Regions from separate parts of the Methylobacterium sp. WL19 genome, predicted to be linked through region 2. Evidence: predicted binding sites of a transcription regulator. Region 2 holds the regulator's gene; each other region holds the start of a gene.

Region 1 (5,904 bases), on a different contig from region 2:
GCGAGCCTGGCAATGAATTCCTTGATCTCGCTTTCCGGCAGCGCCCCGACGAACCCGTCCACGGGACGTCCCTTGTCGATGGCGATGACGGCCGGGATCGATTGCAGACCGAGCTGCTGGCTGATCTGAGACCAGATCGCCGGATTCTCGTCGATATTCACCTTGGCGAGGATGACGGCGCCCTTGGCGGCGGTCACGGCCTTCTCCAGCAAAGGAGTCAGCTGCTTGCAGGGGCCGCACCATGTCGCCCAGAAATCCACCAGAACCGGCTGCTGCAGGGAGGCAGTGATGACCTCGTCGCGAAACGTCGCGGTGGTGACGTCCTTGATGAGGTTTGCGGGACCGCCGGCGGGGCTCGCCCCGGCGGTGGAAACGTCGTTCAGCATGCCATCCTCAACTCTCGCACTCGGATCGACGGAACGGATGCCGCCGGTGGCCGATCAGATTCGTCCAAGCCCTAGATGGGCGCCCCGGATCAACTGGACCAGAGCGGTACTCGGGCTATTCACACCATCCCGGCCTCTAAGCGCTTCGGCCGTCTCGCAGCACCACCGCCTCAGGGTTTCGGCGCGCCGGGGGGCGTTTTCGCGTCCGTGACGAAACGGGCCTCATAGCGTCCCTTGGCCGAGGTCGCCTCGCAGGTGATCGCGGTCTTGCCTTCCTGCGGGTTGCTGAAGCTGCACGACCCGACAGCCGCTAGCGGTCCGCGAACCACGCCCTCGTCGGTCTTCTCGCCGGGAACGACGAGATTGATCGGCTGCAGAGCGTCCGTTTCCTCCGTCCGCTCCTGTTGTGCCCCACTGCCGCTGAAGCTCAGGGAGCGGCCGTCCCAGGCGGAGAAGTCGAAACTCGTCCGGTTGCGGGACACGGTGTTCATCATCGTGTCCTTGCAGTTCTGGGTCACGTCCAATCCCGCCACGATCAGCTTCTCGCATGTGCCCTCGAGCTTGATCGCAGTCTGGGCGCCCGCAGGACTTGCCAAGGCGACAAGGACGGCGAGGGCGGGAAGGATGAGGGCGGATGGTGTCTTCATGGCGCTGATGTATGTCCGTCGTCGGATCTGTCGAGGGCAATGTCGCGAAGGTCGCGGCCTCATGTTCCGAAGCGTAACGCTCTGTCGTTGGGAGCGTCGAGATCGAGCTCTGGACCTTTCGGCACGATCCCCGTCGGATTCAGGCTCGGATGACTCCCGTAATAGTGCTGCTTGATGTGGATGAGGTTCACCGTGCCGGCGATGCCGGGCAGGGTGTAGAGGTCGCGCAGGTAGTGCGAGAGGTTCGGATAGTCGGCGATCCGGCGCAGGTTGCACTTGAAGTGCCCGACATAGACCGGATCGAACCGCACCAGAGTGGTGAACAGGCGGATGTCGGCCTCGGTCAGCGTCGCGCCGCACAGGTAGCGGGCCTTGCCCAACCGCTCGTCGAGGGAATCGAGTTCGGCGAACAGGGCGTCGAAGGCTTCCTCGTAGGCGTCCTGGGTCGTCGCGAAGCCGGCCTTGTACACCCCGTTGTTGACGGCATCGTAGACGCGGGCGTTCACCGCATCGATCTCGCCGCGCAGGGCTTCCGGATAGAGGTCGGGTCCGGTGCCGCCGAACGCGTCGTTCAACATGCGGATGATCTCGGACGATTCGTTCGAGACGATAGTGCGGCGCTGCTGGTCCCAGAGGACGGGGACGGTGACGCGACCGGTGAAGTCCGGCACTGCCTTCAGATAGACCTCGTAGAGTCGGTTCGCGCCGTTCACCGTGTCGGGTGTGGCGCCCGGTGAATCGCTAAAGACCCAGCCTTCCGATCCCATATGCGGATCGACCACCGAGACCGTGATCGCCTCCTCCAGCCCCTTCAGCGCGCGCACGATGAGGGCGCGGTGCGCCCAGGGGCAGGAAAGCGAGACGTAGAGGTGATAGCGGCCGGCCTCCCCGCAAAATCCGCCCTCGCCGGACGGGCCGGGCTCGCCGTCGGCGGTGACCCAGTTGCGGAACTTGGCATCCGTTCGCTTGAACCGGCCGCCGGTGTCCTTCGTGTCGTACCAGGTATCCTGCCAGGTGCCGTCGACCAGCAATCCCATCCGTCGTCTCCCACCAGACCCGCCGATAGCGAGATGAGCCATGTGTGGCTTGTCGGAAAGAGCAAAATAGCGGGAACAGGTCTGCATCCGCACGGTTTGCCGGCGATGAGTACCTTGCCCGACGCGCCCACGGCCGATCCGCTGATCCTTACCCTGGAGATGGACCCGGAGACTTTCTGGCATTTCGACGGGTTGAGACGGCGGCATTTCCCGCAGAAGCTCAACGTCATCCCGGCCCATGCCACCCTGTTCCACCACCTGCCGGGCCTGGAGGAGGAGGGGATCGCCGCGACCCTTTCCGAACTCACGGCGGAGCGCGAACCGGCGGAGGTCGCAGTCACCGAACTTCGCTTCATGGGCCGCGGCGTCGCCTTCGCCCTCGCCTCCGACGCCCTGTCCCGGCTTCGGGACGAGATCGCCCGGCGTTACGCGGATGTTCTGACCGCACAGGACCAGCAGGGATGGCGGCCCCACGTCACCGTCCAGAACAAGGTCGCGCCGGACGTCGCCCGCACCCTGCATCATACGCTGGAGCGTGATTTCGAACCGTTCAGCTTCACCTCGCCGGGGCTGATCCTCTGGCGCTACCTTGGCGGGCCGTGGCAACAGCGGGGACGCTTCGCCTTCGGGCGGCATCGATGATCGAGGGACGACGAACCGATGACGAAGACAGCAGCATGAAGGCGCCGCTCCCGACCTATCTCCAGCATCCGCTGTTCAGCCACGCCACGGCCCTGTGGCTCCGCCTGCGCCTCAACGAGGTCGGCCCCCTCGTGGCGCTGCTGGGCGTGAGCTTCCTCGGCTACGCCTTCTTCTTCCTCGCCGACGAGGTCGGGGAGGGCTCCACCGAAGCGCTCGACCGCAAGATCCTGCTTGCCCTGCGCAACCCCGCCGACCTGTCGGACCCGATCGGGCCTCGCTGGCTCGAGGAGACGATGCGCGACATCACGGGACTCGGCAGCGTCTTCACCATCACCTTCGTGACCCTGAGCGCGGTCGCCTATCTGGCGCTCACCCGGCGGCACCGCATCGCCGCCTTCGTGCTGGGCGCCATCGGCGGGGGATTGCTCGTCTCGACGGTGTTGAAGATGTTCTACCATCGGCCGCGGCCGGATCTCGTCCCCCACGGCATGGACGTGTTCACCGCGAGCTTCCCCAGCGGCCACGCGATGATGTCGGCCATCGCCTACCTCACCCTGGCGACATTGCTGGCCCGCGTGGACCAGAACCGTGCCGTGAAGGTCCTGATCCTCCTTCTCGGTGTCGGGATGACGCTCATCGTTGGGGTGAGCCGGATCTATCTCGGTGTGCACTGGCCGAGCGACGTGCTCGCCGGCTGGTGTATCGGCGCGGCCTGGGCCTCCCTGTGCTGGTTCATGGCGCTGATCCTTCAGCGAAGAGGCGAGGTCGAGTCCCCCGATCCTCCGCCGGGCTGACCTTGCCCGAAGGTTTTGTTGGCAGAGTGAGTCCGGCGGGCGGCGCGAGGGGAACGCTCTTCACGCGATCCCATCGTGAACTGCCCCTTGCCGCATTGCGGCCCATCGCTGCCCTGACCTATGGTCCCGCCGATGAAGCTCACCGTGCCCGAACCCGACCTGCCGTATCGGCCCTGCGTCGGCATCATGCTGATCGCTCCCCGGGGGAGCGTCTTCATCGGCCGTCGCCGTCAGGAGGCGGGGCCGGAGCATGTGCAAGGAGACCGCGCCTGGCAGATGCCGCAGGGTGGGATCGATGAGGGCGAAGATCCTCTCGCGGCGGCCTTGCGGGAACTGCACGAGGAAACCAACGTCTCGGCCGGTTCGGTCGTACTCCTCGGGGAGACACCCGGCTGGCTCGCCTACGATCTGCCGCCCGCCGTACTGAAACAGGCCTGGAAGGGCCGGTATCGCGGACAGACGCAGAAGTGGTTCGCTTTCGGTCTCGTCGGGGACGAGACCGAGATCGACGTGCTTTCACCCGGCGGCGGCTTGCACAAATCCGAGTTCGATGCCTGGCGTTGGGAAGAGATGGACGGGTTGGCCGACCTCATCGTGCCGTTCAAGCGGCCCGTCTACGAGGCCGTGGTCGCCCAGTTCGCAGTCCTTGCCGGGTGGAGCGAGCAGGCGCAGAGGGCTGCCCCATCGCGATGATGCGATTGTGGTGGATCCCCATTTCCCTGATTCTGTCGTGGTTCGTCTACACGCTGACGCCGTTCTGGATGCTCTATGATCTGGCCTCGGCGGTGCAGGCACGGGACGTCGGGTATGTCGAACGGCACGTCAACTTCCGCATCCTGCGCCAATCCATGATCCGTCAGATTTCGGCCGCCGCCTCTCAGCCGAGGGGCGAGGCCGGTGCCGAGGTCGAGCTCTCGCGGGATCGACAGAGGCTGATCGAAGCCGCGGCGGCCCTGGCCGAACCTCTGACCGAATCCCTTGTGACGGCACAGTCGGTCATCGATCTCCTCGATGACGGTATTCCGCAATCCCTCGATATCGGCCTCCGCGGCGGCGATGCCGAGCATAGGAGCGACGTTCCCGCCGGATTGAGGATCGACACGATTTCTCGGCTGATCCCGTACTACCTCTCCTCGGAGATGCGGGGATTCCGCACCCTCGTCATCGCCGTGCCTCCCGAAGCGTCGCGGTCGCAGCGGTTCCGCCTGCGCCTGCGCCTGCGGGGGTGGTCGTGGCGGCTGGTTGAGATCGAACTACCGAGCGACCTGCGTAACCGCATCGCCAGCAAGGTGGCCCGCGTCCGCAATCATCCGGACCAGGATGCAGTACCGCCGCCCACCCCGCCCTGAGCAACTTTACACCCGACGACCTGCGACACTCCGAAGACTTGAGCGGGGGATGACATCGGGCTCGCGATGCGCGGGAGCCCCTCCAAACCGTGGGGACCGCGCGCTGAAGGTCGCGCTGTACGACCCTCAATGCACCGTGTCGGGGAGCCGTCGGTTGGTGAAGCGGGCATTGCCGAGGCCGGTGCCAATGGTGAGGACGCCCCATCGCGCGACGCCCGTCATGTCCGACATGGCCGAGAGGCCCTGCACTACGGCGTCGTTGTGCATCAGCACCATGGTATCGTGATCCCCGATGGTGGGAATGGCTTCCACCAGTCGTTCGGCAAGGTTGAAACGACTGCTCTCCCAATCGCCGGGCAGGTTCTGGCCACCGCGTTCGATGGTCCCGTCGGAGGCGATGACGCCGGGGCACCCGACCCCAATGAAGGGCGCGAGTTTCAGGCGCGAGCGCTCCGCCCGCGAGATCAGGTCGTTCAGCATCGCGATCAGGCGGTCGACCGCCTCGTCGCGGCTCGGGGCCGGATCCTCGTCGCGGTGGCGCCAGAGCTCCGAACGCCAGATTTCTGCGCGCGACAGGTCGGCGGCTTTCTTCAGGTTGGTCGTAACGACTCCCGCCCGGATGTTGCTGCCCCCGATATCGACGGCGAGCAGGCTGTCGTAGCCGGAAAAGATCCAGGACGGCGCGAGGTGGACGGCCCCGATCAGCCCGGCCTCGTCCGGGTGGTGACGGATCGGTTCGAGGTTCAGGTTGAGACCGCCGGCACGGAGGATCACGCTGGCCCGGTCGATGGCGAGCCGTCCGGCGAGGCTGTCGCTGAAACCGCCCCCGACGACGATGCTCTGGGTATCGCGCCACCCTTTCTGACGCAGGAAGCGCCGTACGACGGTGGCGAGCTCCTGCGCGAATTCCTCGATTGCGCCGAAGACCACGCCGGCGGCGAGCGGGGTACCGTCGATCAACAGATCGTCGAGGCGCCGCTTGCTGAAATCGTGGCTCGGCTTCGTGCCGAGCGGGTCGGGACCGAGCTTGCGCAGCTTTTCGCGCCAAT
Region 2 (5,904 bases):
CGCCTTCGAGGGCATTCATAGGACTCTTCCGCGTTGAAGGGCGTTCGGCGGATATGGGCGCCGGCCGCTCCTGCATCGCTGACGCGGGAGCGGCCGGACGGACCGACGGCCTACTTCTTCTTTTTCACTGCGCTTTGCGGGTTGAGGCTGCCGATATTGCCGCTCTCGGTGCCGGCCTGGGGGTCGATCACTGCGTTGATGAGCGTCGGGCGACCCGAATCCATGGCTGCGTTGACGGCCTGGGAGAGCTCGTCCGGCGTCGTCGCGTTGGCGCCCACGCCGCCGAAGGCCTCCATCATTTTATCGTAACGGGAATCCCGGACGAAGACCGTCGTTCCCGGATCGCGGCCGGTCGGGTCCGTATCGGTGCCGCGATAGATGCCGTTGTTGTTGAACACGACGATGCAGACCGGCAGGTTGTAACGGCAGATGGTCTCCACCTCCATGCCGGAGAAGCCGAAGGCGCTGTCGCCCTCGACGGCGAGGACGGGCTTGCCCGTTTCCACGGCGGCGGCGATGGCGAAGCCCATGCCGATCCCCATGATGCCCCAGGTGCCGACATCGAGACGCTTGCGCGGCTGGTACATGTCGATGATGCCACGCGCCAGATCGAGGGTGTTGGCGCCCTCGTTGACCAGGATCGCGTCGGGCCGCTCGGCGATGATGGTCTTCAGTGCGCCGAGCGCGCCGTGGAAGTCCATCGGCGTCGAGTTCTTGCGCAGCTTCGACGCCATTTTGCCGAGGTTCTCCTCCTTCTTGGCGGAGATGGCATCGGTCCAGGATGTCGGCGGGGCCTGCCAGTCTCCCTTCATGCCGTCGAGGAGCGCTGAGACGCAGGAGCCGATATCACCGACGATGGGGGCCACGATCTCGACATTGGAGTCCATCTCTTTCGGCTCGATGTCGATCTGGATGAACTTCTTGGAGCCGGGGGCGCCCCAGGTCTTGCCCTTGCCGTGGGAGAGCAGCCAGTTGAGGCGCGCGCCCACCAGCAGGACGACGTCGGCCTCCTTGAGGACGAGCGAACGGGCGGCACCCGCCGATTGCGGATGGGTGTCGGGCAGGAGGCCCTTGGCCATGCTCATGGGCACGTAGGGGATGCCACTGGTTTCCACGAGAGCCCGGACCTCGTCATCGGCCTGCGCATAAGCCGCGCCCTTGCCGAGAACGATGAGGGGGCGTTTGGCGCTCTTCAGGACATCGAGTGCGCGCTTGATCGCGGAGGGGGCCGGCAGCTGGGCCGGGGCCGCATCGATGACCTTGACCAGGGATTTGGCGCCGGCCTCGGCCTCCATCACCTGGCTGAACAGTTTGGCGGGCAGATCGAGATAGACACCGCCGGGTCGGCCGGACACAGCCGCACGGATGGCACGGGCGACGGCGATGCCGATATCGGCGGCATGAAGCACGCGGAAGGCCGCTTTGCAGAGGGGCTTGGCGATGGCGAGCTGGTCCATCTCTTCGTAATCGCCCTGCTGCAGGTCGACGATCTCGCGCTCGGACGAGCCGGAGATGAGGATCATCGGGAAGCAATTGGTGGTGGCGTTGGCGAGCGCCGTCAGACCGTTGAGGAAGCCGGGGGCCGAAACCGTGAGGCAGATGCCGGGCTTCTTCGTGAGGAAGCCCGCGATGGCGGCCGCATTGCCGGCATGCTGCTCATGGCGGAAGGAGATGACACGCATGCCCGCAGCCTGGGCGAGACGACCGAGATCGGTGATCGGAATACCGGGCACACCGTAGATCGTATGAATATCGTTGAGCTTCAACGCATCGATGACGAGATGAAAGCCATCGGTGAGCTCAGGCTCCGCCGAAACGTCGACATCGATTCTCTGGGCCAAAGCGGACATCGTGTTCTCTCCCTGGTTCTTTGCTGTTTTGTTATGATTTGTGACCCGCTGGGCAGGCGAGCCGATGAGGTGACGTCCCCATCGTGGGGCGGCGGGGGCGTCCACGGCCGCACGTCTCGGCGAACCCGTATTTTTCTTAAGTCAGACCGAAAAAATTATGACCTCCTCAAGCAAACAGTTCATGCTTATCTTGAAGACCGTCCCTAAACCTCTCGACCGAAGGGCTACGGAACGTAATGCGTTATAGTGCGTGTCCCTACGTCGACAGCGTGCTAGGATGCCACCGCCAATCCGCCGAAGCCTCATCACGATCGCGCTCAGGCCGCCTTACAGTCGGAGCACCCTCCGCATCTCTCGACAATTGGTGGCATACCAAATACCAACTGTCAAACGATTTTGCATGATCTTGCCGGTTTGGTCGGGCTTCAGCGAATTCGCGGCACTGAAACGAACGAGACGATGGCGAGTGCGGCATCGACGCGGCTCCAACGACCGAATGCATGTCCTCCGGATTGCTAGGACAAGAGATGCCACTATTCTTGTGTTGAAGGATTTCTTTGCCCCGAAGCGTTCCTTGTATTTCGAACGCGGGTTTGGCATGCTTCACACCAAGTGTGCTCGATCCTGTGTGCGAGTTGAAATCATTCTAGGTGTCGAAAATGGTTAAGACGGATACGTTTCAAGTAAAGCCCATCGTTGCGACTTCGAGCTTGCGTGCATTGGCCTACGACGCGCTCAAGGAAGCAATCACGAATATGAACATCTATAATCAGCGCGAGGAGGTGAGGCTCGACGAGAGGAAGCTGTCTCTCAACCTGGGAGTGAGCCGCACCCCGGTGCGCGAAGCGCTGACGGTACTCGAGCAGGAAGGTTTCGTACGGTTCGAGGCCCGGCGCGGCGTCTTCGTGATCAAGAAGTCGAAGAAGGAGATCGTCAGCATGATCCAGGCCTGGTCGGCCCTGGAGAGCATGGCCGCTCGCCTCGCGTGCGAGCGAGCCACAGACGAGCAGTTACACTGCCTGCGCGAGCATTTCCCGGAATTTTACGAGGGTCGTCCGTCGGATCATCTCGACGAGTATTCGGAAGCCAATATCCGCTTCCACCAGAAGATCATTTCGCTGGGCCAGTGCGACGTCATCAAGGACATCACCAGCAATCTGCTCATGCACGTTCGCGGCATCCGCAACACGGCCATGCGTCAGGGCGACCGTGCCGCCAACTCGATCAAGGAACACGTGGCGATCATCAAGGCGCTCGAGGCGCGCGACGCGGAACTTGCCGAACGCCTGGTGCGTGAGCACGGCCTCGGGCTCGCCAGCCATGTGGAGAAGTACGGCGACTATCTCGACTGAGCGGCATCGTCGCCGGTTTCCGGTCGCTGCGACCGCCAATGTCGGCGAACGAGACGAAACAGCCGGCTTCGGTCGGATCGAAGCGTCTGTATCGGCTCGCCGATCCGTCGCAGTGATCGAAACGAATCCCCGATTCTCCGGCGAAGCCATCGACCGGTGGCACCGTCGCTATTGAACCACCACGCCGAGGCGATCGGCCCTCGCGGTGGGATGTCGTCGGGATGGAGCGGACTTGCGAGGCGCGAACCGCCAGCCGGGCTCCGGCGCCGGGATGCCGGCGAATGTCCGCCCAGGAACAAACTCTACCACCGCGTTAACGGAACCCTTGCAGAACACTTCCAGAACGTCTACCGTGTTCGTGTTTTGTTTCAGCGGCGTTAGTCGCGGCCATTGGCTTCAGTGGAAGAGTGATCTGTATGTTGACGCGTAAGCAGCTGGATCTTCTCCAATTCATTCAGCAACGGATGCAGGGGAGTGGTGTCCCGCCCTCGTTCGACGAGATGAAGGATGCGCTCGATCTCAAGTCGAAATCGGGTATACACCGGCTGATCACGGCCCTCGAAGAGCGCGGGTTCCTGCGGCGCCTGCCGAATAGGGCCAGGGCGATCGAGGTGATCCGGATGCCCGAAAGCCTGACCGGCGCCCCCGCGCCGAAGCCGGCTCCCGCCGGCGAAGTCCGCCGCTTTACGCCCAGCGTCGTCGAGGGCGGACGGTCCAAGGCGACGCCATCCATGCGCCCGCCTACGACCCAGGCTCAGGACGAGAGCGGACGGGCCATCACCATCCCGGTCATGGGTCGGATCGCGGCCGGTACGCCGATCTCGGCGATCCAGAACCAAAGTCACTCGGTCACGCTGTCTCCCGACTTCCTATCGGGGGGCGAGCATTATGCCCTCGAGGTGCGCGGCGATTCGATGATCGAAGCGGGTATTCTCGACGGCGATCTGGTGGTGATCAAGAAGCAGGACACCGCGAATACGGGAGACATCATCGTGGCCCTCATCGACGATGAGGAAGCCACTCTGAAACGCCTGCGTCGTCGCGGTTCCTCCATCGCCCTGGAGGCCGCCAACCCCGCCTATGAGACGAGGGTGCTGGGTCCCGACCGTGTACAGATCCAGGGTCGCCTGGTCAGCCTCGTCCGCCGCTACTGAGGCCGGTCCGAGGGTGTGTCCGGCAATGGATCGCCTTCGTCGATCTCGGGATCCTGTAGTTTCGCGGTCTCGGCCGGTGTCGAGGGCACAGGCGAGGCCTCGGCCATGACCCGCCGCCACGGAGGCCGGACGTTCGGCGAGCGTGCCGATGTCGCGACAGGACCGTCCGGCCCGAAGCGAACTGCTGTCGCCCCCCGCTCCGCCAGGAACGCCCGATCGACGATGAGGCCGGCGCGGCATCCTTTGGGAGCGTCGCGGCGGGCTATGATGATGCTTGCCCTCTCACAATCCTCGGTAAAGGCTCGCTTGTCCTTGACGAGCGCCACGATGCGCCGTGTCTCCGTCCCTGCGGTGCAGCCGACCGCATCGCAACGGCCTTTCGTGGAGACGGATACGGCACCGGCCTTCCGAGAATCGCCGTCCGCCTTGAGCCATTGTTCGAGGACGAAGGCGGGCGGGTTTCCGAGGATTGCGAGCCGGCCGTCTGGGTCGCGCAGGGCCGCGCCCCCACCCTCCCGGTCGATATAGAGGTCGTAGCGAGGTGGCGTGGCGGCGAGCGCGATGCCGAGGGCGGCCGGAGCGAGGCCGATCCAGCGCAGCCCCGACACGGGGAGCGTCAGCAGGAGCAGGGCGAGGGCCAGCAGGCAGAGGGCCGTGCTGCCATAGGCCGGCACGACGAGGGTGGCGTGGCCAAACCCGCTGATCCACCCGGAGATCGTGAGCATCCCCCGTACCGCGAGCCCCATCGCCCACCAGACCGGCTGATCGAGGGCAAAGGGATAGGCGAGGATTCCGAGCACCGCCGCCGGCATCACCGCCAGAGATACGAGGGGCAAGGTCAGCGCGTTGCCGACGATGCCGAACGGCTGGACGGTCTGGAAATGATAGGTCGCGAACGGCGCCGTCGCGATCTGGGCGACCATGGTCGTCGCCAAGGTGCCGAGGACCGCGACGGTGAGGAACCGCCATGCGCGGGCCAAGAGACTGGCGCCTTCGCGTGGCGGCATCCAACGATTGAGCGTGCCCGCGCAGGCGATGAGGCCGGCCACCGCGCCGAAGGACATTTGGAAGCTCGGGCCGAGTAGCCCGTCGGGCTCGCGCGCGAGGGCGATCAGCGCGGCCAGGGCGAGGTTGCGCATGCTGAGCGCGGGACGATCTACGAGGATCGCGCCCAGCATCACGAGGGTCATGATGAGCGATCGCTCGGCGGCGATGTCCCAGCCCGAGAAGACGCAATAGGCGGTGACGCCGACCATGGCGAAACCGGCGGCGATCTTCTTGATCGGCCAGATGAGGGCGAGGCCCGGGACGAGGGCGAGGAGCGCGCGAACGAGCCAGAACACCACTCCGGCGGCGAGTACCATGTGGAGCCCGGAAATCGAGACGACGATTGGCAGGGTTGGCCGGCAACGTGTTATGGGGGGCCATCACGTCAGAAAGCCTGGACTTCGATGGGTCTACCCTCCGGCCTTCCCGCCGCACCCCCACCGGCGATCGCCTATTCCTACCTGCGCCTGAGCTCGAAACGCCAGGTCAGCAAGGGCGACG
Region 3 (5,904 bases), on a different contig from region 2:
CCGGCGTCGCAGCGGCCTCCGCCTCCCGGCGTGAGATCTGGCGCCAGCGGTTCGGCTGGATCGCCCTCTCCCTGGTGCCCTCGGGCCTCCTCGTCTCGGTGACGGCGCACATCTCCACCGATGTGGCGGCTGCGCCCCTGCTCTGGGTCGCGCCCCTGGCGCTGTTCCTCCTCACCTTCGTCCTCGCCTTCCGCGAGCGGATGGTCCCGTCCCAGACCGTCCTCGCCTGCCTCCAGGTCTTCGGCACCGCGATGGCGCTCCTGCCCATGACGGCGGCGTTCCCGCTCGGCATCGGATTGGCGCTCCATCTCGGCCTTTTCTTCGTCAACGCCATGATCTGCCACGGGGCGCTCTACACGCGCCGCCCGGATGCGGCGCGGCTCACCGAGTTCTATCTCTGCCTGTCCTTCGGAGGCATGCTCGGGGGCATCTTCTGTGGGCTCCTCGCGCCGCGCATCTTCTCCACCGTCCTCGAATACCCGATCCTGCTCGTGGCCGCCCTGCTGTGCCGGCCGGACCTGTCCATCCTGTCCGCCGCGTCCTGGCGCGAGAACCGGCGCTCGCTCGCCATCCTGGCCGGGCTGATCGTGCTGGCCCTCCTGATCAACCTGACGATCCTGCCACGCTCCTGGCTCATCGTCGGCGCCCTCTGCCTGATGGGGGCGATGATCGCATTCTGGCGCAAGCCGCAGAACGTGGCGCTTCTGGCGATGGGCCTCGCCCTGTTCTCGGCCACGGTCAGCGGAGCCCTGACCTCGGGCGCGTCGGTGCGCTCGTTCTTCGGGGTGCACAAGATCGCCACCTCGACGGACGGACATTTCCGCACCCTCAGCCACGGCACCACCCTGCACGGCGCGATGCGGATCGCCAACGAGGACGGTACGCCGTTCACCGGGCGGCCCGAGCCGGTGACCTACTTCACCATGGAGGGCGGCATCGGCCGCGCGATCGCCGCCGTCCGGTCACGCCAAGGCGGACGCCTCGACACGGTGGCCGTGGTCGGGCTCGGTGCCGGCAGCCTCGCCTGCCATGCCCAGGCCGGCGAGGCTTGGACCTTCCTGGAGATCGACCCGGAAGTGGTCCGCATCGCGCGGAATCCCGCCCTGTTCCGCTTCCTCGGAGCCTGCGCCCCCGATGCCCGGATCGTCCTCGGCGATGCGCGCCTGACCCTGGCCGACGAGCCCGGTGGGAAGAGCCTGATCGTGGTCGACGCCTTCTCCTCCGACTCGATCCCGAGCCATCTCATGACGCGGGAAGCACTGGCGCTCTACGCCGCGAAGCTCGCGCCCGAAGGCGCCCTCGTCGTCCACATCTCGAACCGGCACCTCGAACTGCGCCACATCCTCGCCCGCGCGGCAGCCGACAAGGGCCTCGTCACCTTCGTCCGCGACGGGCGCCTGATGGACAGCATCGACGGACCGCGCTTCCGTCAGGCCTCTATCGTCGTCGCCATCGCCCGCGACGAGGCCCATCTCGGGACGCTCGCCGAACCGGGCGAGTGGACGCGGGTCGTGCCCGACATGGGCCGCCGTCCCTGGAGCGACGATTTCAGCAACGTCGTCGAGGCCATGCTCGACGAGATGAGGCGATGAGGGGAAAAGCCGCGCCTATTCCGCCGCCGGCCGATCCAGCCTGAGGAGACGCGCGGACCGCGTCCGCAGGGGCCGGCGCTCGGGCTCGGCGCCGGTGACAAGGGAACGGCGGGCATCCGCGATGGCGCCGTGCACGGCGTCGATGGCCAGGATCAGGGCGTTCATCGCGCGGGTGTCGACGTTGCGCTCGCGGGCGTGCTGGACGACGTCGGTGACGAGGTCGTCGGTCTCGCGAACGAGGCCGTCGAGCTGCTCCCTCGTGGTGGCCGAGCGGATGTCCCTGAGGATGTCGAGGAGCCGGTCGAGGACCACGTCCACCCGCTCGCGGCGCTGGCGGGCGAGGCGCTGGCCGAGCCAGGCGATGCCGGAGCCGATGGTGCCGCCGAAAAAGGCGAGCAGGTAGACGTAATCCTCGTAGCGCTCGAACAGGGTCTGCTGCTCGCGCTCGAAATAATCGACCGCGCCCGGATGGTTGGGCAGGCGGGCGCTGGTGGCGGCCACCGACGTCTCGAAATCCGGGGCCTTCATCAGGTTGGCGATGGGCGCGCCGGGCGCCAGCTTCGAGCGCCATTCGAACAGGTGCTGGGTGACGGAGGCCACCGAGTAGCGGCTCACCCCGCCCCGCGCCATCAGCCGGTAGGAAGCGCCCACCGTCTTCACGTCCTCCTCGGGGCGCTTGGGCCGGCCGCCGAACGTGCCGGCGGGGATCGTCGCCGATTGCAGTTCGGGCATCCGCTGCACGATGGCGTCGCCGTCGGGGACGGAGACGATGGTGATCTTCTTCTCGTGGGAGGCCATCTCCACCGCCCGGACCGTGGAGATCGCGGCCTTCGAGGTCGGCGCCGCGATGACGGCGACGGCGTCCACGGTGCCGGCCTGCAGCGCGGCGGTCACCTCGCCGGGCTTGAGCGGCACCAGGGCGATATGGCCGGCGGTGAGGGCATGGCCGGGCTCGGGCGCCGGCACGGGGGTGAAATCGTAGAAGCCGAGGAGGTTGGTGACGAAGGGCCGGTCGGCCGCGTGTCGTTCGACGATGCCGAGGCGCTTGGTCGCGAGGTCGGGGAAGCTCTCGATCGCGCTGGCCTCGGGGGTGGCGATGAGGAGCGTCTCCTCGTGAAGGAGCGCAAGCGTCAGGCCGTTATCGGGCAGGAAGACGTCGGGCCGGACCACGGCGAGATCGGCGTTCCCGGCCTGGAGCGCGGCGGCGCTGTCGCGCACGTCGTCATAGGTCCGCACGTTGAGGCGCACGTCCTCCCGCGCCCGTTTGAGGGCCTGGGCATAGGTTTCGAGCAGTTGCGCCTCGGCCCCGTCGCGCGGGCCGACCGCCACGGTGAGCACCGTCGGGCGCGACAGGTAGACCACGGCGGCCGCGAGAACGGCGAAGCCGAGGCCGAGCGCGACCAGGAGCCACTCGCGCTTCAGGAGGAATGCCGGCATGACATGCATGCGTCCTCTCGGGGTAAGACAGGCAACCGGTTCACGGTCGAGACGATGCGCCTCATGATCCTGAAACCTGTCCGAAGCGTGATGAACCGATGAGCGCTCGAAACGTTGCAGCGGGACGTGCCGTGCCCTCGCGACAGGCAAAATCCACGCCCCGCGAGGCAAAGCCAATGTCGCGCGAGGCAAAGCCAATGTCGCGCGAGGCAGAGCCCACGCCCCGCGCGGCAAAACCTACGCCGCCGGTCACGGCCGCGTATCTGGAGCGCGTCGCCCTGCAGTATCTGGAGCGCTACAGCGCCTCCGTAGCGATGCTGCGCCAGACCTTGGAGCGCCGGGTGGCCAAGCGGTGCCGGCTCCGGGACGAAGACCCCGCCGCCTTCGCCGAGACCGTCGCCGCCATCGTGGAGCGCGCCCGTTCCTCCGGCCTCGTGGACGACGCCCGGTTCACCGCCGCGCGGGCGGCGACCCTGCGCCGGCGCGGGGCCTCCGCCCGCGGCCTCTCGACCAAGCTCGCCGCCAAGGGGGTCGACCGGACGCTCATCGCCGAAACCCTGGAGACCGAGCGCGACCGGGGCGAGGAGGAGGGCACCGATGCCGAGGAGGTGGCGGCCCGCGCCTATGCCAAGCGCCGCCGGCTCGGCCCGTTCCGCCGCCCCGACCTCCGCGCCGCCCACCGCGACAAGGATCTCGCCTCGATGGCGAGGGCCGGGTTCTCGTACGGATTGGCGAAAACGATCGTCGACGAGGAGGTGATTGCGGAGGACGGGCTCGACCGGTGATGGCCGTCTCTTCGTGAGCCGGGCGGTGCTGTCCCACTCCTCGCACGCCCACGGCATTCACACCTTTCGCGCGCTACGCGGCCCTCCTCCCCCTTGTGGAGAGGAGTTGGAGGTGGGGGTGGTTGGGTGACCCTCAGCCGTCGGAGGCCCGCGGCGCCACCTCCACTCCTGACCTCTCCCCACAGGGGGGAGAGGGACGCGCGATGCCAGATGAACCCGGTGGTCCCACATGCGGGGAGACGGGAAAGCGCGCTGCGACATTTTCGGCCGCGCCCGACAAAAACTTGAACGAAACACGAACGACGCGCATGTCCCTGTCATGGACGAGACCCTCGCCAAGAAGCTGCGCATCCTGGCCGATGCCGCGAAATACGATGCGTCCTGCTCCTCGTCGGGAGCGCCCAAACGGGTGGCCGGCAAGGGCGAACTCGGCTCGACCACCGGCGCCGGCATCTGCCACGCCTACACGCCGGACGGGCGCTGTATCTCGCTCCTGAAGATCCTGCTGACCAATTACTGCCTGTTCGACTGCGCCTATTGCGTGAACCGGCGCTCCTCCAACGTCGCCCGCGCCAAGTTCACCGTCGAGGAGGTCGTGACCCTCACGGTGGAGTTCTACAAGCGCAACTATATCGAAGGGTTGTTCCTCTCCTCGGGCATCATCAAGTCGCCCGACCACACGATGGAACTGCTGACGCGGGTGGCGAAGTCGCTGCGGCGCGACCACGGCTTTCGCGGCTACATTCACCTCAAGTCGATCCCGGAGGCGAGCCCGTGGCTGGTGGAGGAGGCGGGGCTCTATGCCGACCGGCTCTCGATCAACCTCGAACTCCCCACCGATGCCAGCCTGCACCGGCTGGCGCCGGAAAAGAACGGCCCGGTCATCCAGAACGCGATGAAGCAGATCGGCGCCCGGATCACCGAGGCGAAGGCCGAGAAGCGCCGGTTCTCGCCCGCCGGGCAGTCGACGCAGGTCATCGTCGGTGCGGACACCACCACCGACGAGGCGCTGATCCGCAAGAGCGCCCTCCTGTACGGATCGTTCAACCTGAAGCGGGTCTATTACTCGGCCTTCAGCCCGATCCCCGACGGCTCCGCCATCCTGCCGCTGAAATCCCCGCCGCTCCAGCGCGAGCACCGGCTCTACCAGGCCGATTGGCTGATCCGGTATTACGACTTCTCCGCCGACGACGTGGCCGATGCCGCCGAGGACGGCATGTTCTCCCTCGACATCGACCCGAAACTGGCCTGGGCGCTGAAGCACCGGGGGCGTTTCCCCGTGGACGTGAACGCCGCCGACCGCGAGATGCTGCTGCGGGTGCCGGGCCTCGGTGCGCGGGCCGTGGACAAGATCGTGAAGGCGCGCCGCTACACGCGGCTGCGCCTGGACGACGTCGCCCGTCTCACCTCCGGCCTCAAGCGCGCCCGCCCGTTCCTGATCGCCGCCGATTATCATCCGGGACCCGGCGGCACCGACCGGCTGGACCTGCGCGCCAAGCTCGTCGAGCCGGCGCGGCAGCTGAGCTTGTTTTGACGGGGTCGGATGACACGCCGCTCTTCTCTCCCCCCTCCGCCCTCCGATATTCACACATCTCGCGGGCAGCGCGGGTCCCCTCTCCTGGAAGGAGAGGGACAGGGTGAGGTGCGTGACCTCTTCGAAGATGGACCACACCTCACCCCAACCCTCTCCTTCCAGGAGAGGGAGCCCGCCGTGAGCGATGTGGAACACCCTCTGACAAAGGGAACAGCCGTCGAGCAGACGGGTCGATCCAGGAATTCCGCAGAGGGGGCAAGGTCGGGTGGATCACTCCAAACGATCACCCTCCGCGAGGGCGCCGATCTCGACGGGTTCCGCGCCGCAGCGCGCCGGCTCGCCGCCGCATCGGTCCCGCCCGATAGAGCAGTCTGGTCCATCGGGCAGGCCCCCGGCCTGTTCGGACAGGTCTCCCAGCCCGAATCCGGCTCCGATGCGCCACTAAGCCTGCCGCGCGCGGCGGCCGACCTGATCCGCATGGTCGTCCCGCACCGCGACCCCGAGCGCTATGCCCTGCTCTACACCCTGATCTGGCGCGTCATCCATGGCGAGCGCG
Region 4 (5,904 bases), on a different contig from region 2:
CCCGATGGGCGACTGGTCGATGTCGATGACCTTGTCGAGATTCTCGAGCCCGTCGAGGCGCTCGAACGGGGCCGGGTGCTCCATGGCGCCGTTGAGGGATTTGGCCACCGCCTTGTAGAGCGTGTCGATGATGAGGGTGGACTTGCCGCCGCCCGAGACACCCGAGACGCAGGTGAAGGTTCCGAGAGGGATCTCGACGCTCACGTCCTTCAGGTTGTTGCCCCGCGCGCCGACGAGGGTGAGCTTGCCCTTCCGTCCCTTCCGCCGGGCGGTGGGCACCCGCACGCTCATCTCGCCGGTGAGGTATTTCGCCGTGAGGGAGTCGGGGCTCTTCAGCACCTCCTCCGGCGTGCCCTGGGCGATGATCCGGCCGCCATGGATGCCGGCACCGGGGCCAACATCGACCACGTAATCGGCCTGGAGGATCGCGTCCTCGTCGTGCTCGACCACGATCACCGAATTGCCGAGGTCGCGCAGGCGCTTCAACGTGCCGAGCAGGCGCTCGTTGTCGCGCTGGTGCAGGCCGATGGAGGGCTCGTCGAGGACGTAGAGCACCCCCGTCAGACCGGAGCCGATCTGCGAGGCGAGGCGGATACGCTGGCTCTCGCCGCCGGAGAGCGAGCCCGAACCGCGCGCGAGAGTGAGATAGTCGAGGCCGACATCGACGAGGAAGGTGAGCCGGTCGCGGATTTCCTTGAGGATGCGGAAGGCGATCTCGTTCTGCTTCGGCGTCAGCTTCTCCGACAGTTCGGAGAACCAGCGATGCGCCTCGCGCACGGAGAGCGCGGTGACGTCGCCGATGTCCTGCATGGCGACCTTCACCGCCAGGGCCTCGATCTTGAGGCGCTTGCCGCCGCAGGAGGCGCAGGGCGTCTCGCTCATGAAACGGGCGATGTCGTCGCGGGACGCGTCGCTCTCGGTCTCCTTGTAGCGCCGCTCCAGGTTCGGGATGACGCCCTCGAACGGCTTGTTCACCTCGTAGGCACGCATGCCGTCATTGTAGGCAAAGCGGATCGACTCGCGGCCGGAGCCGTAGAGGATCACCTTGTGCGCGGTGTCGGGAAGGTCCGACCAGGGCACGCTGGTCTTGAAGCCGTAATGTTTGGCCAGGGCGTCGAGGGTCTGGCCGTAATAGGGCGAGGTGGATTTCGCCCATGGGCCGACGGCACCGCGCTTGAGGCTGAGCTTGGCGTCGGAGATCACCAGTTCGGGGTCGATCCGCATCTCGTGACCGATGCCGCCGCAGGTCGGGCAGGCGCCGAACGGGTTGTTGAACGAGAACAAGCGCGGCTCGATCTCGGCGATGGTGAAGCCGGAGACCGGGCAGGCGAAGCGCGACGAGAAGGTGATGGTCTCGCCCTCGGCCGGATCGGCGAATTCGATCAGCGCGATGCCGTCGGCCAGTTCCAGGGCGGTCTCGAAGGAATCGGCCAGCCGCGCCGCGATGTCGGCGCGAACCACGAGCCGGTCCACCACCACGTCGATGTCGTGCTTGAGCTTCTTGTCGAGCTTGGGCGCATCGTCGATCGGGTAGTATTCGCCGTCGATGCGAAGACGCTGGAAGCCCTTCTTCTGGAACTCGGCGATCTCCTTGCGGTACTCGCCCTTGCGACCCCGGACGACGGGAGCGAGGAGATAGAGCCGGCTCTTCTCGGGCAGGGCCAGCACCCGGTCGACCATCTGGCTCACGGTCTGGCTCTCGATCGGCAGGCCGGTGGCGGGCGAGTAGGGGATGCCGACACGCGCCCAGAGGAGGCGCATGTAATCGTAGATCTCGGTGACGGTCCCCACGGTGGAGCGCGGGTTCTTCGACGTCGTCTTCTGCTCGATGGAGATGGCCGGCGAGAGCCCGTCGATCTGATCGACATCGGGTTTCGACATCATCTCGAGGAACTGTCGGGCATAGGCCGAGAGCGATTCGACGTAGCGGCGCTGACCTTCGGCATAGATCGTATCGAAGGCGAGCGACGACTTGCCCGAGCCCGACAGGCCGGTGAAGACCACGAGCTTGTCGCGCGGGATCGTGAGATCGATGTTCTTGAGGTTGTGCTCGCGCGCGCCGCGCACGGCGATGACGCGACGGTCGGGGCTTCCCTCGAACAGCTTCTCGATCCGCGCCTCGACGCTCTCTTCCTGCGCCTGCGCGGCCGGGGTCTTCAGACCCTGCGGTTTCGGGCCCCGTGAATTCTTGGCGGCGGCTTTTGCTTTGGCCATTGGGTCTCTTCGGCGGCAGGGCTTGCAGGAACGGGCAGTCGGCGTTGACGCCCGGCGGAGATCGTCTCCGAGACGTCATGCGGCGAGGTTGACGACGAGGGTCCCGCCACCGCTCGCCATGTCGGGCGCACGGTCCGGGCGGGCAAGACGCACGCCACGCATATCCGCCACCCAGCTAGAACAAAAAGCGTACAGCTACAATATCGTCGCCGAAGTCCGGCCCGCTTCGGGTCGTGGCGAAGCTTTCACGACGGCTGGCACTGCCCGAGCGGGACGTCGTTTGCCGCTAATGGCTTCCCTGGAACCCCGAGAGGGGCGCCATGACCCGGCACACCAGGCCGTCCGGTTCGTAGGCGAGGGAGACCTCGCCGCCCACCGCGCCGGCGAGGCCGCGCTCGATGAGGCGCGAGCCGAAGCCCTTCCGGGTCGGGGGCTGCACGAGCGGGCCGCCGCGCTCGGACCAGGTGAGGTGGATCGTGTCGTCCTCGTCCGCCGCGACCACGCTCCACGCCACGGTGACGCGGCCGTCAGGCCGGGAGAGGGCACCGTACTTGGCGGCATTGGTGGCGAGTTCGTGCATCATCAGGGCGAGGGACAACGCCGCCTTCGAGCCGATGACGAGGTCGGGACCCGACAGGTGGAACCGGCCGGGCTGCTGGTCGTCGTGCAGCGACAGGGCGCTCGTCAGCACCGCCTCCATCTCCGCGCTCTCCCGCTGTCCGGTCAGCAGGATGTCGTGGGCCTTGCCCAGGGCGATCAGGCGCGCGGCGAGCGCATGCTTGGCGGCCTCGATGTCGGTGACGTTGCGCAGGCTCTGCGAGGCGATCGCCTGAACCATCGCCAGGGTGTTCTTCATGCGATGGCTGAGTTCGCGGTTGAGGATGCGCTGCTGCTCGTCCGCCTCGATCCGGGTCAGCCCGCTCCAGGCCCGCTCCGCCACGTCACGGACGAAATCGATCTCGTTCTGGGTCCAGACGCGCGGCGACGCCTCCGTCGCGTAGAGCACGCCGACGAGGCGGCCGCGCCGGAGCAGGGGGACGGAGATCACCGCCCGGACGCCCTGGGCGATGTAGAGGGCCGCATCCGTGTCGAGATCGGAGGCGGAGGCGAGGTCGGGCACCGCGAGCACCTCTCCGCGCCGCAGGCTGGCGATGCTGGCGGGATACTCGTCCAGCGGCAGGGTCTGGCTCGGAAAGACCTGTCCGTCGGACGACCACGAATGCGCCACCGTCACCAGTCCGGCCGGCAGGTCGACCATGCCGTAGCCGGCCCGCGTCGTGGCCAGGGTCCGGCCCAGGATCTCCGCCGTCATCGCCACGACTTCGGCGTTCGAGCGCAGCTCGCGCAGGCGGTCGCCGAGGCTCAGGAGCGCGTCACGGCGTGCATCCGCGCGTTTCTCCTCGGTGATGTCCTCGATCATCGCCATGGCGTGGACTTCGTCGCCGAGGGTCTGCGAGACCAGGTTGACCCGCGCCCAGATCAGCCGCCCGTCCCGCCGGCGATAGCGCTTCTCGAAGCGGTCCTGCAGGGTCTCGCCGGTGGCCAGGCGCCGGTGCAGGGCCTCGCGCTCGCCCGCATCCTCCGCGGGCGTCCATTGGGCGAGGGAGCACCCGACGATCTCGGATTCCGGCGCGCCCCAGATCTCGCAGAGCTTGGCGTTGACCCGGAGCGCCAGGACGCTGCGGGGATCGAACTGGACGATCCCGATATTCGCGCCCTCGAACACCGCGCGGAACTGTGCCTCCAACTGGGTTCGCACGGTGATGTCGAGCATCGCACCGACCATCCGCAGCGGGATGCCCGACGCGTCACGGACGAGATACGCGCGATCCAGCACGTCCGCGTAGCCACCGCCGCCCTTCAGGAAGCGGTATTGATGGCTCCACAGGTCCGAGCGCCCTTCGAAGACGGCGTTCAGGCCGGCGGAGACCGCGCCCCTGTCGTCGGGATGGATGTTGCCGAGCCACCAGGCGGAGCCCGGGCCGACATGGCCGGGCGGCCAGCCATAGGACGTCTCGAGCGCCTCGTTCCACACGATGGCGTCGTGCTCCAGATCCCAGTCCCAGACGACGTCGTTGGTCGCCTTGGCGACCAGCCGGTAGCGCTCGTCGATGGAGTTCCGCTCACGGCACGGCTTGTCGCCGTCGGCAGTCGCACCGACGCCGTCCCGCCTGTCGCCGACGGCCATGGCCGGCACCGGCGATGAAGGATCGCGACGGCTCCCCCGGCGGGGTGACGGGACTTTCGCAATGGTCATCGTATTCGGGTCAGACACGGGCGGTCGCCGTTCCATCAGATGCGGTCAGATCTTGCGGCGAACAAGTCTCGCCGTCAGATTTCGCAAGTTGCCCCCACGCTTTCCGTCACGGATATGAGATCGGAGACTGAGCCCGGCAAGTCTCCACCGGAGCGGCACGCCTCGTCCACTCCCGCGGTGCTCGACCATCCCGGAATCAGACGGATTCCGCCGCACGGACGGAATCGTCCTGGCCCGGCTGCGTCGGAGGATCGACGGAGAGCATCCGCCCCTCGGCATCGTAGACGGCCCCCAGCACGGTCTCGAAATGGCTCACCACGGCGCCGTGGCACTCGCAGGCCGCCTCCTGGATCCTGGCGCGGTCGAGGATGGTGATGCGGCCGCGCCCGACCTCGATCAGCCCCTGGATCTGCAGGGTCCGCAGGATCCGGGTGAGATAGGTCCGCTGGACGCCCAGCATGTTGGCCAGGAGTTCGTGGGTGACGGGCAGCGTCTCCGTGCCGATCCTGTCCTGCAGCGTCAGCAGCCAGCGCAGGCAGCGCTCCTCGATCGGGTGGAGGGCGTTGCAGGCCACGGATTGCAGCACCTGTCCCAGCAGGCAGTCCGCGTAGCGGGTGAAGAGGTTGCGCAGGGTGGTCGAGCGGAGCTTGGCGTCCTGCAGCTTGGCGGCATCGAGCCTCAGGACCGGCCCGCCGATCTGCACCAGGGCCGTGCTGAAGGCCGGGAGGCTGCCGTGGCTGACGACGCCGCCCACGGCGCCCTCCCGCCCGATCGTGGCGGTTTCCGCGCTCCGCCCGTCGCGCATCGAGACGATGAGGTTGATGACCGTCTGCTCGCAGGGAAACGAGATGAACGAGACTTTGGCTCCGACGGTGAACAGGGTCTCGCCACGCCGAACGTCGGCACGCTCGAAATGAGGCGCGAGCAGTCCCCGATCCTCCGGGGACAGAGCCTTCAGCAGGAGATTGCCTTCGAAGAAGGACTCAGTCGTCGAGAGCATGGGACACGCGGTGTTCACCTTCTGTCTCGCGCCATAGCGTATCATCAATGGAGCGTCTGTCCACAAGTGGACGAAGGCGAAGAGAAATATACCGTCCCGGCGGAATTCGGCGCGCGCTACGGCATTCCTACATCTGCATTTGCAGGCAGAGCGCGTCCCTCTCCCCCTTGTGGGGAGAGGTCAGGAGTGGGGGTGGCTCCGCTTGCCTCCGCACCCGAGGGTCATCCAACCACCCCCACCTCCAACTCCTCCCCACAAGCTCGACGGATCTCGGGCAGGCCCGAGATCCGCCGGGGAGGAGGGCAGGGAGGCGCATCCCGCGAACGATGTGAATGCCGTAGCCCCGCCCGTCAGGTCGAGGAGGCACCCGAGCGCGTCACGCTCCTGCGCGGTGTCGGCTCAGCCCTGGCCGGCCTCGTCGCCTTCGCCGATG

Evidence for each region. Region 2 encodes LexA, which represses DNA repair genes until DNA is damaged. Its sites were predicted from a motif close to TGTTCNNNNTGTGTTCNG; they were not measured.
Region 1: FV220_RS04345 (2'-5' RNA ligase family protein) is a predicted target of LexA. The motif match lies at 2,131-2,148, and genes of this name have one in related genera.
Region 3: FV220_RS09795 (putative DNA modification/repair radical SAM protein) is a predicted target of LexA. The motif match lies at 4,099-4,116, and genes of this name have one in related genera.
Region 4: uvrA (excinuclease ABC subunit UvrA) is a predicted target of LexA. The motif match lies at 2,391-2,408, and genes of this name have one in related genera.

What each region holds. Positions count from the first base shown of each region.
Region 1 is NZ_VRVC01000012.1:13,715-19,618, forward strand. It holds gene FV220_RS04330 (co-chaperone YbbN) at 1-386, opposite strand, end outside; gene FV220_RS04335 (hypothetical protein) at 557-1,033, opposite strand; gene FV220_RS04340 (glutathione S-transferase family protein) at 1,093-2,070, opposite strand; gene FV220_RS04345 (2'-5' RNA ligase family protein) at 2,176-2,712, shown strand; gene FV220_RS04350 (phosphatase PAP2 family protein) at 2,748-3,506, shown strand; gene FV220_RS04355 (RNA pyrophosphohydrolase) at 3,627-4,199, shown strand; gene FV220_RS04360 (DUF2939 domain-containing protein) at 4,199-4,855, shown strand; gene FV220_RS04365 (ROK family protein) at 4,982-5,904, opposite strand, start outside.
Region 2 is NZ_VRVC01000103.1:7,028-12,931, reverse strand. It holds gene frc (formyl-CoA transferase) at 1-19, opposite strand, end outside; gene oxc (oxalyl-CoA decarboxylase) at 111-1,850, opposite strand; gene FV220_RS18425 (GntR family transcriptional regulator) at 2,510-3,202, shown strand; gene lexA (transcriptional repressor LexA) at 3,619-4,356, shown strand; partial or broken gene FV220_RS18415 (ComEC/Rec2 family competence protein) at 4,350-5,744, opposite strand; gene FV220_RS18410 (recombinase family protein) at 5,808-5,904, shown strand, end outside.
Region 3 is NZ_VRVC01000037.1:4,317-10,220, forward strand. It holds gene FV220_RS09780 (fused MFS/spermidine synthase) at 1-1,592, shown strand, start outside; gene FV220_RS09785 (TAXI family TRAP transporter solute-binding subunit) at 1,608-3,038, opposite strand; gene FV220_RS09790 (RecX family transcriptional regulator) at 3,227-3,814, shown strand; gene FV220_RS09795 (putative DNA modification/repair radical SAM protein) at 4,134-5,348, shown strand; gene FV220_RS09800 (UdgX family uracil-DNA binding protein) at 5,631-5,904, shown strand, end outside.
Region 4 is NZ_VRVC01000006.1:10,949-16,852, forward strand. It holds gene uvrA (excinuclease ABC subunit UvrA) at 1-2,214, opposite strand, end outside; gene FV220_RS02575 (PAS domain S-box protein) at 2,501-4,402, opposite strand; gene FV220_RS02580 (Crp/Fnr family transcriptional regulator) at 4,668-5,471, opposite strand; gene FV220_RS02585 (hypothetical protein) at 5,871-5,904, opposite strand, start outside.